Regions from separate parts of the Bacillus pacificus genome, predicted to be linked through region 2. Evidence: a T-box and tRNA genes for the amino acid it is inferred to sense, from the RefSeq annotation. Region 2 holds a T-box; the other holds one or more tRNA genes.
The links. The T-box of region 2 lies ahead of tyrS (tyrosine--tRNA ligase). A T-box ahead of a tRNA ligase gene usually reads a tRNA of that ligase, here a tRNA-Tyr.

Region 1 (6,483 bases), 1.0 Mb from region 2:
TAACAACCCCGTAGTCGAAACTTCGTTCTCTCTTGAATGTATCCTGAGTACGGCGGAACACGTGAAATTCCGTCGGAATCTGGGAGGACCATCTCCCAAGGCTAAATACTCCCTAGTGATCGATAGTGAACCAGTACCGTGAGGGAAAGGTGAAAAGCACCCCGGAAGGGGAGTGAAAGAGATCCTGAAACCGTGTGCCTACAAATAGTCAGAGCCCGTTAACGGGTGATGGCGTGCCTTTTGTAGAATGAACCGGCGAGTTACGATCCCGTGCGAGGTTAAGCTGAAGAGGCGGAGCCGCAGCGAAAGCGAGTCTGAATAGGGCGTTTAGTACGTGGTCGTAGACCCGAAACCAGGTGATCTACCCATGTCCAGGGTGAAGTTCAGGTAACACTGAATGGAGGCCCGAACCCACGCACGTTGAAAAGTGCGGGGATGAGGTGTGGGTAGCGGAGAAATTCCAATCGAACCTGGAGATAGCTGGTTCTCCCCGAAATAGCTTTAGGGCTAGCCTTAAGTGTAAGAGTCTTGGAGGTAGAGCACTGATTGGACTAGGGGTCCTCATCGGATTACCGAATTCAGTCAAACTCCGAATGCCAATGACTTATCCTTAGGAGTCAGACTGCGAGTGATAAGATCCGTAGTCAAAAGGGAAACAGCCCAGACCGCCAGCTAAGGTCCCAAAGTGTGTATTAAGTGGAAAAGGATGTGGAGTTGCTTAGACAACTAGGATGTTGGCTTAGAAGCAGCCACCATTTAAAGAGTGCGTAATAGCTCACTAGTCGAGTGACTCTGCGCCGAAAATGTACCGGGGCTAAATACACCACCGAAGCTGCGGATTGATACCGAATGGTATCAGTGGTAGGGGAGCGTTCTAAGGACAGTGAAGTCAGACCGGAAGGACTGGTGGAGTGCTTAGAAGTGAGAATGCCGGTATGAGTAGCGAAAGACGGGTGAGAATCCCGTCCACCGAATGCCTAAGGTTTCCTGAGGAAGGCTCGTCCGCTCAGGGTTAGTCAGGACCTAAGCCGAGGCCGACAGGCGTAGGCGATGGACAACAGGTTGATATTCCTGTACCACCTCTTTATCGTTTGAGCAATGGAGGGACGCAGAAGGATAGAAGAAGCGTGCGATTGGTTGTGCACGTCCAAGCAGTTAGGCTGATAAGTAGGCAAATCCGCTTATCGTGAAGGCTGAGCTGTGATGGGGAAGCTCCTTATGGAGCGAAGTCTTTGATTCCCCGCTGCCAAGAAAAGCTTCTAGCGAGATAAAAGGTGCCTGTACCGCAAACCGACACAGGTAGGCGAGGAGAGAATCCTAAGGTGTGCGAGAGAACTCTGGTTAAGGAACTCGGCAAAATGACCCCGTAACTTCGGGAGAAGGGGTGCTTTCTTAACGGAAAGCCGCAGTGAATAGGCCCAAGCGACTGTTTAGCAAAAACACAGCTCTCTGCGAAGCCGTAAGGCGAAGTATAGGGGGTGACACCTGCCCGGTGCTGGAAGGTTAAGGAGAGGGGTTAGCGTAAGCGAAGCTCTGAACTGAAGCCCCAGTAAACGGCGGCCGTAACTATAACGGTCCTAAGGTAGCGAAATTCCTTGTCGGGTAAGTTCCGACCCGCACGAAAGGTGTAACGATTTGGGCACTGTCTCAACCAGAGACTCGGTGAAATTATAGTACCTGTGAAGATGCAGGTTACCCGCGACAGGACGGAAAGACCCCGTGGAGCTTTACTGTAGCCTGATATTGAATTTTGGTACAGTTTGTACAGGATAGGCGGGAGCCTTTGAAACCGGAGCGCTAGCTTCGGTGGAGGCGCTGGTGGGATACCGCCCTGACTGTATTGAAATTCTAACCTACGGGTCTTATCGACCCGGGAGACAGTGTCAGGTGGGCAGTTTGACTGGGGCGGTCGCCTCCTAAAGTGTAACGGAGGCGCCCAAAGGTTCCCTCAGAATGGTTGGAAATCATTCGTAGAGTGCAAAGGCATAAGGGAGCTTGACTGCGAGACCTACAAGTCGAGCAGGGACGAAAGTCGGGCTTAGTGATCCGGTGGTTCCGCATGGAAGGGCCATCGCTCAACGGATAAAAGCTACCCCGGGGATAACAGGCTTATCTCCCCCAAGAGTCCACATCGACGGGGAGGTTTGGCACCTCGATGTCGGCTCATCGCATCCTGGGGCTGTAGTCGGTCCCAAGGGTTGGGCTGTTCGCCCATTAAAGCGGTACGCGAGCTGGGTTCAGAACGTCGTGAGACAGTTCGGTCCCTATCCGTCGTGGGCGTAGGAAATTTGAGAGGAGCTGTCCTTAGTACGAGAGGACCGGGATGGACGCACCGCTGGTGTACCAGTTGTTCTGCCAAGGGCATAGCTGGGTAGCTATGTGCGGAAGGGATAAGTGCTGAAAGCATCTAAGCATGAAGCCCCCCTCAAGATGAGATTTCCCATAGCGTAAGCTAGTAAGATCCCTGAAAGATGATCAGGTTGATAGGTTCGAGGTGGAAGCATGGTGACATGTGGAGCTGACGAATACTAATAGATCGAGGACTTAACCATATAATATGTAGCAATGTTATCTAGTTTTGAAGGAATATATAATTTTCCTCTTGACATTTCGAAAGAAATGTTTATAATGATAAAAGTCTGGTAATGATGGCAGAGAGGTCACACCCGTTCCCATACCGAACACGGAAGTTAAGCTCTCTAGCGCCGATGGTAGTTGGGACCTTGTCCCTGTGAGAGTAGGACGTTGCCAGGCTAATATTATTCCGCAGTAGCTCAGTGGTAGAGCTATCGGCTGTTAACCGATCGGTCGTAGGTTCGAGTCCTACCTGCGGAGCCATTATGCTTCCATAGCTCAGCTGGTAGAGCACTTCCATGGTAAGGAAGAGGTCACCGGTTCAAGCCCGGTTGGAAGCTTGGGAATAGGTTTAAAACTTTTTTGGCCCGTTGGTCAAGTGGTTAAGACACCGCCCTTTCACGGCGGTAACACGGGTTCGAATCCCGTACGGGTCACCACTTTTGGAGGATTAGCTCAGCTGGGAGAGCACCTGCCTTACAAGCAGGGGGTCGGCGGTTCGATCCCGTCATCCTCCACCATATATATTTTAAATGTCGGAGGGGTAGCGAAGTGGCTAAACGCGGCGGACTGTAAATCCGCTCCTTCGGGTTCGGCAGTTCGAATCTGCCCCCCTCCACCATTTTCTTTAAAATAACCTGAGAGGGTTTATTTTTTTGAAAAGATAACCATACTAGTAAATATTAATGGGCTATAGCCAAGCGGTAAGGCAACGGACTTTGACTCCGTCATGCGCTGGTTCGAATCCAGCTAGCCCAGCCATTTACGAGCCATTAGCTCAGTTGGTAGAGCATCTGACTTTTAATCAGAGGGTCGAAGGTTCGAGTCCTTCATGGCTCACCATTTTCGCGGAAGTAGTTCAGTGGTAGAATACAACCTTGCCAAGGTTGGGGTCGCGGGTTCGAATCCCGTCTTCCGCTTAATTACTAAGGGGCCTTAGCTCAGCTGGGAGAGCGCCTGCCTTGCACGCAGGAGGTCAGCGGTTCGATCCCGCTAGGCTCCATCTAATAGAGAAAGCTTACATCATATGATGTAAGCTTTTTTTGTGTTTAAAAAGACAACTTTCATACTTGTCATTTAAAATGGAGAAAACGTGAAAATAAAGGATGGGGATAATTATGAAAGTTGTTATTGCATCTGATTCATATAAAGAAAGCTTAAAAGCTATAGAAGTATGTGAAGCTATTGAAAGAGGTTTTGGAGCAATTTTTCCTAAAGCAGAGTATGTAAAAATACCAATTGGAGACGGAGGGGAAGGAACGGTTGATTCCCTTGTTGATGCTACAAGCGGGAGGATTATATCATTTCATGTGACAGGACCGCTTAGAGAGAGCGTACAAGCCTTTTACGGTATGTCTAAAGATAAAAAGACAGCGTTTATTGAAATGGCAGCAGCATCAGGCTTACAACACGTTCCAGCTAAAAAGCGAAACCCACTTATTACGACGACGAAAGGAACAGGAGAACTTATACTACATGCGCTAGACGAAGGAGCTGAGCATATCATTTTAGGACTGGGAGGAAGTGCTACAAATGATGGAGGAGCGGGTATGTTGTCAGCTTTAGGAGTCAGGTTTATAAATGGAAAAGGAGAAGTAATAGAGCCGTCTGGTGGAACGTTACATTCGATTGTCTCTATTGATTTTTCACAAATGGATTCACGCTTAAAGCATATAAAGATAGAAGCAGCATGTGATGTAGATAATCCGTTAGTTGGAATAAGAGGAGCATCTTTCGTATTTGGGCGACAAAAGGGTGCGGATGAAGAGATGATGAAAGAGCTGGATGAGAATTTAAAGCATTATGCGCATATCCTTAAACAATACCTATTTTGCGACGTATCTAAAATACCTGGTGCAGGAGCTGCAGGAGGTATGGGAGCAGCTGTTATTGCAGTGCTGAAAGGAAGCTTGCGGAGGGGAATTGAAATTGTATTAGATTATACAAATTTTGATAAGCATATAGAAGGTGCAGATTTAATTATAACTGGCGAAGGGAGAATAGATGAACAAACAGCATATGGAAAGGCCCCAGTAGGTGTTGCGGAGCGTGCAAAGCTTTTTCATATTCCTGTCATTGCGATTGGGGGATCAGTATCTCCGAATTACTCGGCTGTTCATGAAAAAGGAATTGATGCAGTATTTAGTATTACAACAAGTCCGATGACATTAGAGGAGGCATATAAAGTAGCAGAAGAGAATATTGAAATGACAGCAAAGAATATTGCAGCAGTGTGGAAAATAGCATCAGAAAAACACTTCTAAATGCGGGAGTGTTTTTTATTATTATCTAATAATAATGATAGTAGTTGTTTCATTAAGTTAACTTTATACATAGAATAGTCTTAACATTTGGATTTTGAAGCGGATATAAGTGAATAATTTGTATATCCATACAGAAAAATGTCGAGTTGAGTCAGACTATATAAAAGATTTAAAATATTTAGTGAAGGCACAAAAGGGGGATACTATCTATGAAAAAAGAAATTTCAGTTATTGGAGTTCCAATGGATTTAGGCCAGATGCGTCGTGGAGTTGATATGGGGCCGAGCGCAATCCGTTATGCAGGTGTAATTGAAAGAATTGAAGAAATTGGATATGACGTTAAAGATATGGGAGATATATGTATAGAGAGAGAAAAAGAAGTAGATGTAAATACAAGCTTAAGAAACCTTACACAAGTTGCAACTGTATGTAACGAATTAGCAAGTAAGGTGGATCATATTATAGAAGAAGGGCGTTTTCCACTTGTATTAGGTGGCGATCATAGTATCGCTATTGGTACATTAGCTGGTGTTGCGAAACATTATAAAAACCTAGGTGTTATTTGGTATGATGCACATGGCGATTTAAATACAGAAGAAACTTCACCATCTGGAAATATTCACGGTATGTCACTTGCAGCAAGTTTAGGGTATGGACATCCGGCGCTTGTAGATTTATACGGGGCATATCCAAAGGTGAAAAAAGAGAATGTTGTAATTATCGGTGCACGTGCATTAGATGAAGGAGAAAAAGACTTTATTCGAAATGAAGGTATTAAAGTATTTTCAATGCACGAGATTGATCGTATGGGTATGACGGCTGTTATGGAAGAAACAATCGCGTATTTATCTCATACTGATGGTGTGCATTTATCATTAGATTTAGATGGTCTTGATCCTCATGATGCACCAGGAGTTGGAACACCTGTAATTGGTGGCTTATCTTATCGTGAAAGTCATTTAGCAATGGAGATGTTAGCGGAAGCTGATATTGTTACATCTGCCGAGTTTGTTGAGGTAAATACGATTTTAGATGAGCGAAATAGAACGGCAACAACAGCGGTTGCTTTAATGGGTTCTTTATTCGGTGAAAAACTAAAATAAATGTAAGAAAAGCAACTGAGAAGTTGCTTTTTTTATTTGAAAATAGGCGTATAATAATGATTTATATTATACTGTACGATAAGAATGTTTGACATCTTACCAATTTAGACTAAAGGGGGTTGTTTGTAATTGTCGTTTGTTTCATGTATGGTATAATTAACTAGTTGTTGGAAATACATACAGATAGAGCATAAAACAATATTTCAATATATGGATAGAATTGCTCGTAAGTAGGAGGAAGGGTTAGCATGCCTTTTGAAGATACGACCATTTTGAAATATCTTAGTACGGCATTAGATATTGCCGTTGTATGGTTTATTATATATAAGCTAATTCTCATAATCCGAGGGACGAAAGCTGTTCAACTTTTAAAAGGGATTACAGTTATTATTGTCGTTCGGATGATCAGTATTTTCCTTGGATTGCGAACGCTATATTGGCTAACTGAACAAGTATTAACGTGGGGATTTTTAGCCGTTATTATTATTTTCCAGCCAGAATTGCGAAGAGCGCTTGAGCAGCTAGGACGCGGGAGTTTATTT
Region 2 (6,483 bases):
TTCCTATTTATTCATGATTTCACCTTAAAGATATATGAAGTAATGACCCAAAAACAAGGATAGACTTAATATTTTAGGGGGAATAACTTTTGCCTTATTCATTACAACCTGAAATACAATCCAGTCTTGCAAAAATTGATTTTATTCAGAGATATAAAGCCCTATCAGAAAAGTTTTCTCATAGGGAAAATACACTTGAAAACTATGAAAACGAAAAATTAATTGCAGTATTTGAGTCTCTTGGCTATAAAGCTCGTTACAATAAAAAAGAAGACTTTTTTATTGTAGGAGAAGTAAAAAACAAAGATGTCTACACCTTTAGATTCAACATCAGCTTAAAATATGGTGTTGCTGAATTGATTTGGGAAGCATGGCATAATGGTGAAGTTAGAGCTGGAGACCCTTGGGACATATTTATAAGATTGTTATCAAATGACACGGAAAAAGTACCCGTGCTATATTTCCACAGTTACGATCAACTCAAAGAAATCATGAAAATTGCCTTTGAAATGTACGAAGATTTTAAGCGAGAATTAATTCCTATTTATTCATAATGTAAAAAGCTACCGAAGACAACTAAAACAGTTATTTCGAGTAGCTTTTATTTATATATATTAAAGTTATTTATTTTCCTCTTTCTGAACATATACATAAGCATCTTTCTGCTCTTTATGTACATCCACCTTCGAATTCTCTGCAAGCTGACCCGCGTTTAGCAAAGAAAAAATAATGAGCGCTTCTAGTGACATTTCGTTTTACCACTCCTTTCTAGTTGTTATACATTTATCATACCGCTTACATGTGATTTCCGTATGAACTCGAAAAGGAGATTACAACAAAATGGTTACAAGTATATGAATGCACGCTATAATAACCATAAAATAGGAGGTTGATTCATTTTGACAATAAACCAAATGGTTCAGTTAGGCAGTGCATGTATGTTGTTTATTACTTCCGCGCTTATTAATTGGTATCAAGGAAGTAATTTAATAGATGATCCTGATGAATGGAAATATAGCGCTAAGTTTACGAATTACTTCAAAGGCACCGTTTCTAATTACGAAGATATTTATCAAATCGATTTCTTTATATATGCAGCAAAATTTTATCCAACAGCATTTATCGTTCTGCTCATTAGCTTACTGTATATGCTCGTATTAATTCTTTATATTCTATTTAAAAGAAAAGATCCGGCGATTTAAATCCATACATAAAAACCCCGAATCATAAAGTGAAACTTTAATCAGTGGGGGTTTTCTTCATCCCCCACTGATTATTAGTTGAACCAATCAGGCTTTTATGAGCAGTTGATCCCCCACCTAACTTCTTTGCTTTCGCTGCATTTTGAGGTGGGGGTCTTACTGCCCATTAAAGCGGGATAAACTTTTCAGTTTACAATTCGGGGCACTATTTGTTTTACATTCGTTTCGAATTAGTAACGAATTAAGAAATATTTCTTTTTACCGCGGCGAATGATTGTGAATTTACCTTCGATGCGGTCTTTTTCTGTTACAACGTAGTCTAATGCTTGTGTACGCTCACCGTTTACGTAGATTGCGCCGTTCGTTACATCTTCACGCGCTTGACGTTTTGATGGAGAGATTTTGCTTTCTACAAGTAAGTCGATTAATACTGTATCTTCTGCAGTACGTTCTACAGATGGTACGTCTTTGAAGCCTTGCTCGATTTCGCTTGCAGTCAGTTCTGCTACAGAACCGCTGAATAATGCAGCTGAAATTTTAATCGCTTGCTCTAATGCTTCTTCGCCGTGAACAAGTTTTGTCATTTCCGCACCTAATGCTTTTTGTGCTGCACGTTTTTCTGGTGCTTCAGCTACTTGTTTCTCAAGCTCAAGAATTTCTTCATGAGATAAGAATGTGAAGTATTTTAAGTATTTAACAACGTCGCGGTCATCTGTGTTAATCCAGAATTGGTAGAACTCGTAAGGAGTTGTTTTCTCTGGGTCTAACCAAATTGCGCCGCCTTCTGTTTTACCAAACTTCGTACCGTCAGATTTCGTAACAAGTGGAATTGTTAAACCGAATGCTTTCGCATCTTCTTCTGATTTACGGATTAATTCAAGACCAGCTGTAATGTTACCCCATTGGTCACTACCACCGATTTGTAGGCGGCAATTATGGTGTTGGTATAAGTTTAAGAAGTCGTATGATTGTAAAATCATGTAACTAAACTCAGTAAATGAAATACCAGTCTCTAAACGAGATGCTACTGTATCTTTTGCTAACATATAGTTTAAACCGAAGTTTTTACCGATATCGCGTAAGAATGAAATGACATCTAAGTTACCAAGCCAGTCATAGTTGTTAGCCATTGTTGCTGGGTTTTCCACGTTTTCGAACTCTAAGAAGTTTGAAAGTTGGTTTTTAATGCTTTCTGTGTAGTAAGCAACTGTATCTTTCGTATTTAATGTACGCTCTGCTTTTTTACCACTTGGATCACCGATCATACCAGTACCACCGCCAACAAGTGCGATTGGTTGGTGACCAGCTAATTGGAAACGACGTAACATTAATACTGGTAACATATGACCGATGTGTAAGCTATCCGCTGTCGGGTCGAAACCACAGTATAATTTAACGCTTTCTTTTTCTAATAATTGCTCAAGGCCCTCAGCATCTGTTTGCTGATTAATTAGACCGCGAAATTCAAGATCTTGTAAAATACCCATATCCTACATACTCTCCTTTAAGTTCATTACTGGCGTGAAGGTTGAAAACATAAAAAAATCGCCCCTTCAAATAAGGGACGATTTTGATTATCGCGTTACCACCCTAGTTGCAGACCAAAAAAGCCTACCACCTTATTTACATAACGGCTTAGCACCGTCTCTTCCCTTTTGAATACAATTCAATCGAAAAAAGATGCTCTAGGGGCGTAATTCGCGATCATCTATGTGCTGATTTTCACCGGCCATCAGCTCTCTAAAACAGGGAAATGATCACTACTTCTCCCTTTCCACGCTCAATTATTCATATACTTTTCTTTATACCATCATTTATATAGGCGTGTCAAATAAGGGTCGGATTTCTCTTCTTGCCAATCCTTTATAACGCCATAAAGAGGAATTTATTAGACATACAAAAAGCCTCCCTCATCTATTCTTTCATAAATGTATACAGACGAGGAAGGTACTTCGTTCAAATATTATTTTAGTTTTTTAACTATAATCTTTTATGCAAGCCAATCTTTTTTTAATAGTACATAATGGTTTTCCAAAAATAGTTCATTGTATTTAAGGAATAAGCGTTTCACTTGTTTCTCCAATTTAAATCCTATTTGCTCCATAGATCTGCATGAATTGATATTTTTATCCCATGCCTGCGCATAAACCTCATCTACGTCTAAAGTTAAAAATATGTAATTATATATTAAGTTTCTCGCTTCTCGATTGACCCCTGTACGCCAATACTTACGCGCAATCCGTTGAGCTTCCGAAGTTACAATTAATTTTTTATTTTCATTCATTATTGGCATAGAAATCCAATAGATTCCTATCATTTCCTTTGATTGTTTCATTACGATTGCCCAAGCCATAATATCTTTTAAATTTTTATAAGTATGTAACAAGTCCTTAATTTCATTACTATCTTTTGGAGTCACATTCCCTGTCCAATGGTGCATATCTGGATCTTTCATTACCTCATACCACTGTTTGTAATCTTTTTCCGGTTCCACAGAGCGTAAGCATACTATGTTTCCTTCTAAAACAGGTATCTTCATCTCCATTCCCCCTTTATTGTTTACAAAAAGAAAGGCCTGAACATATTACTTGTTCAGACCTTTCTCTCTTAATCTTCCATCGTCGATAAGTCACCTGTTGGTAAGTTTAACTCCCACGCTTTTAATACGCGGCGCATAATTTTACCGCTTCTCGTTTTCGGTAATTTATCTCTAAATTCAATTTGTCTTGGCGCTGCATGAGCTGCTAGACCTTTCTTTACAAATTGACGAATTTCTTCTTTTAATTCTTCAGATGGTTCGTAACCTGCACGAAGCGCGATAAATGCTTTAATAATTTCGCCGCGCACCGGATCAGGAATACCAATTACACCAGCTTCTGCAACAGCAGCATGCTCGATTAATTTGCTTTCTACTTCAAATGGTCCAACGCGCTCACCTGACGTCATAATTACATCGTCAATACGCCCTTGGAACCAGAAGTATCCATCTTCATCCATGTATGCAGAGTCACCTGATACGTACCAATCTCCTGGCATAAAGTAAGATTCATACTTTTGTTTGTTATTCCAAATTCCACGCATCATCGCTGGCCAACCTTTACCAATTGCTAAGTTACCCATTGTGTATGGAGGCACTTCATTTCCTTCATTATCAACAATCGCTGCTTTTACACCTGGAATTGGTTTACCCATTGAACCTGGACGGATTTCCATACAAGGGTAGTTACAAATAACTTGTCCACCTGTTTCTGTCATCCACCACGTATCATGAATACGAAGTCCAAATGCGTTCATACCCCATCGAATTACTTCTGGATTTAACGGTTCACCAACGCTTAATACGTGGCGCACTTGTGATAAATCGTATTTTTTAATTGCATCTTGTCCAGCACCCATTAACATACGGAAAGCTGTTGGTGCGCTATACCAAACTGTTACACCGTAATCTTGCAGTGCTTCATACCAAGCCTCTGGACTAAAGCGTCCGCCTAAAATAACATTTGATGCTCCAACTAACCACGGTGCGAAAATACCGTAAGCTGTACCAGTTACCCAGCCTGGGTCAGCTGTGCACCAATATACATCGTCTTCTTTTAAATCTAATACCCATTTCGCCGTTTGATAGTGCTGAACCATTGCGTTTTGCGCATGAAGCACACCTTTTGGTTTACCAGTAGAACCAGACGTGTAATGTAGAATCAAACCGTCTTCACGGCCTAACCATTCAATATGTAATTCTTTTGAAGCTTGTTCAAATAAAGGATTGAACGCTACCGTCTTACCGCCTTCTTCTACATGATCTCCAACAAGGAAAACTGTTTTTAAAGCTGGTAAATCATTTAATGGTACACGCTCTAACAATTCAGGCGTTGTAATTAACACTTTTGCTTCGCTATCTTCTAAACGATCGCGAACTGCGCCTTCCATAAATGCTTCAAATAACGGACCAACAATTGCCCCTAATTTCACTGCACCAAGAAGGGCGAAATATAACTCTGGGGAACGCGGCATAAAAATAAAAACGCGATCGCCTTTTTCTACATCGCCATAATTTTTCAGGACGTTTCCTGCTTTATTAGAAAAATCCTTCATTTCCTTAAATGTATACTTCTCTTTTCGCGATCCATCTTGATAATAAAGGGCTACTTTATTCTTTCGATCGGATTTCGCATGCTTATCAATTGCCTCATACGCCATATTTACTCGGCCTGTTTCATTCCAAGTAAAGTTTTTATTAACCTCTTCCCAGTTAAAATTTGCGTATGCCTCATCATAATTCGGCAAATTATTTTCTCCTTTAATGACAGGAAGCGTTTCTACTTTCATACTTTACATCCCCCTCCTATGTATTCTATTATCTATTATAATAACATTATTTAAAATTTTCAGTATATTTGTTGATTTTTAGACAAATTTTTAATGACAAATTTCGATTCACATCGCATATATTATAAAGTACGATATGAATAGATTCACAAACCCTCAAGGTGGTGAGCAATACATTGATTCATAAAAAAATATATAATGCTAGAAACTTAAAAACAGCGAAAGGCACTTTAATTATTGAAGGGCCTGTCTCTACACATAACTTAGAAATGTATGAGTTTCATCCAGACTTAATTGCGTTTCGTCCTGCCGAGCAGCAATATAAAGCAATTGTCGAAATTTCTAAATTGCCAGAAGCTCGTCTCATTATTGCTAGACATGACCAAACGATTGTTGGGTATGTTACATACTTGTATCCTGATCCACTTGAACGATGGTCAGAAGGAAAAATGGAAAACTTAATTGAACTCGGGGCAATTGAAGTTGTCCCAGCCTTCCGTGGTTGCGCTGTCGGAAAAAACTTATTAGAAGTTTCCATGATGGACGATTATATGGAAGATTACATTATATTGACGACTGAATATTATTGGCACTGGGATTTAAAACAAACAGGCTTAAATGTTTGGGAGTACCGAAAAGTAATGGAAAAGATGATGAATGCTGGCGGGTTACAATGGATGGCTACAGATGATCCTGAAATTTGTTCACATCCTGCTAACTGTTTAATGGTCCGCATCGGTAAACGCGTTGATACGGATTCTATTCAAGCATTTGATCGTCTACGTTTTCACAATCGTTTTATGTACTAATAAAGGGGGCAACTGGAATGATTGTAGAAGAAATTATGAATCAAGATGTAGTGACATTACATCCAAACGATACAATCGAAACAGCAATCCGAACGATACGTACGAAAGGCATTCGGCACATTCCAATTGTCGATCAAAATAATCAT

Region 1: it encodes a tRNA-Tyr, which carries the amino acid that the T-box ahead of tyrS (tyrosine--tRNA ligase) is inferred to sense. The anticodon was not compared.

Annotation. Positions count from the first base shown of each region.
Region 1 is NZ_CP086328.1:4,935,513-4,941,995, reverse strand. Features, by position in the region: rRNA gene LMD38_RS25390 (23S ribosomal RNA) at 1-2,552, shown strand, start outside; rRNA gene rrf (5S ribosomal RNA) at 2,639-2,754, shown strand; tRNA gene LMD38_RS25380 (tRNA-Asn) at 2,764-2,838, shown strand; tRNA gene LMD38_RS25375 (tRNA-Thr) at 2,843-2,915, shown strand; tRNA gene LMD38_RS25370 (tRNA-Glu) at 2,940-3,014, shown strand; tRNA gene LMD38_RS25365 (tRNA-Val) at 3,020-3,095, shown strand; tRNA gene LMD38_RS25360 (tRNA-Tyr) at 3,113-3,196, shown strand; tRNA gene LMD38_RS25355 (tRNA-Gln) at 3,262-3,336, shown strand; tRNA gene LMD38_RS25350 (tRNA-Lys) at 3,342-3,417, shown strand; tRNA gene LMD38_RS25345 (tRNA-Gly) at 3,423-3,494, shown strand; tRNA gene LMD38_RS25340 (tRNA-Ala) at 3,505-3,577, shown strand; gene LMD38_RS25335 (glycerate kinase) at 3,693-4,838, shown strand; gene rocF (arginase) at 5,048-5,941, shown strand; gene cdaA (diadenylate cyclase CdaA) at 6,190-6,483, shown strand, end outside.
Region 2 is NZ_CP086328.1:683,259-689,741, reverse strand. Features, by position in the region: gene LMD38_RS03620 (hypothetical protein) at 1-17, shown strand, start outside; gene LMD38_RS03615 (hypothetical protein) at 90-554, shown strand; gene LMD38_RS03610 (hypothetical protein) at 621-749, opposite strand; gene LMD38_RS03605 (YjdJ family protein) at 900-1,202, shown strand; gene tyrS (tyrosine--tRNA ligase) at 1,433-2,689, opposite strand; T-box leader at 2,760-2,988, opposite strand; gene LMD38_RS03595 (GNAT family N-acetyltransferase) at 3,193-3,741, opposite strand; gene acsA (acetate--CoA ligase) at 3,810-5,528, opposite strand; gene acuA (acetoin utilization protein acetyltransferase AcuA) at 5,705-6,337, shown strand; gene LMD38_RS03580 (acetoin utilization AcuB family protein) at 6,355-6,483, shown strand, end outside.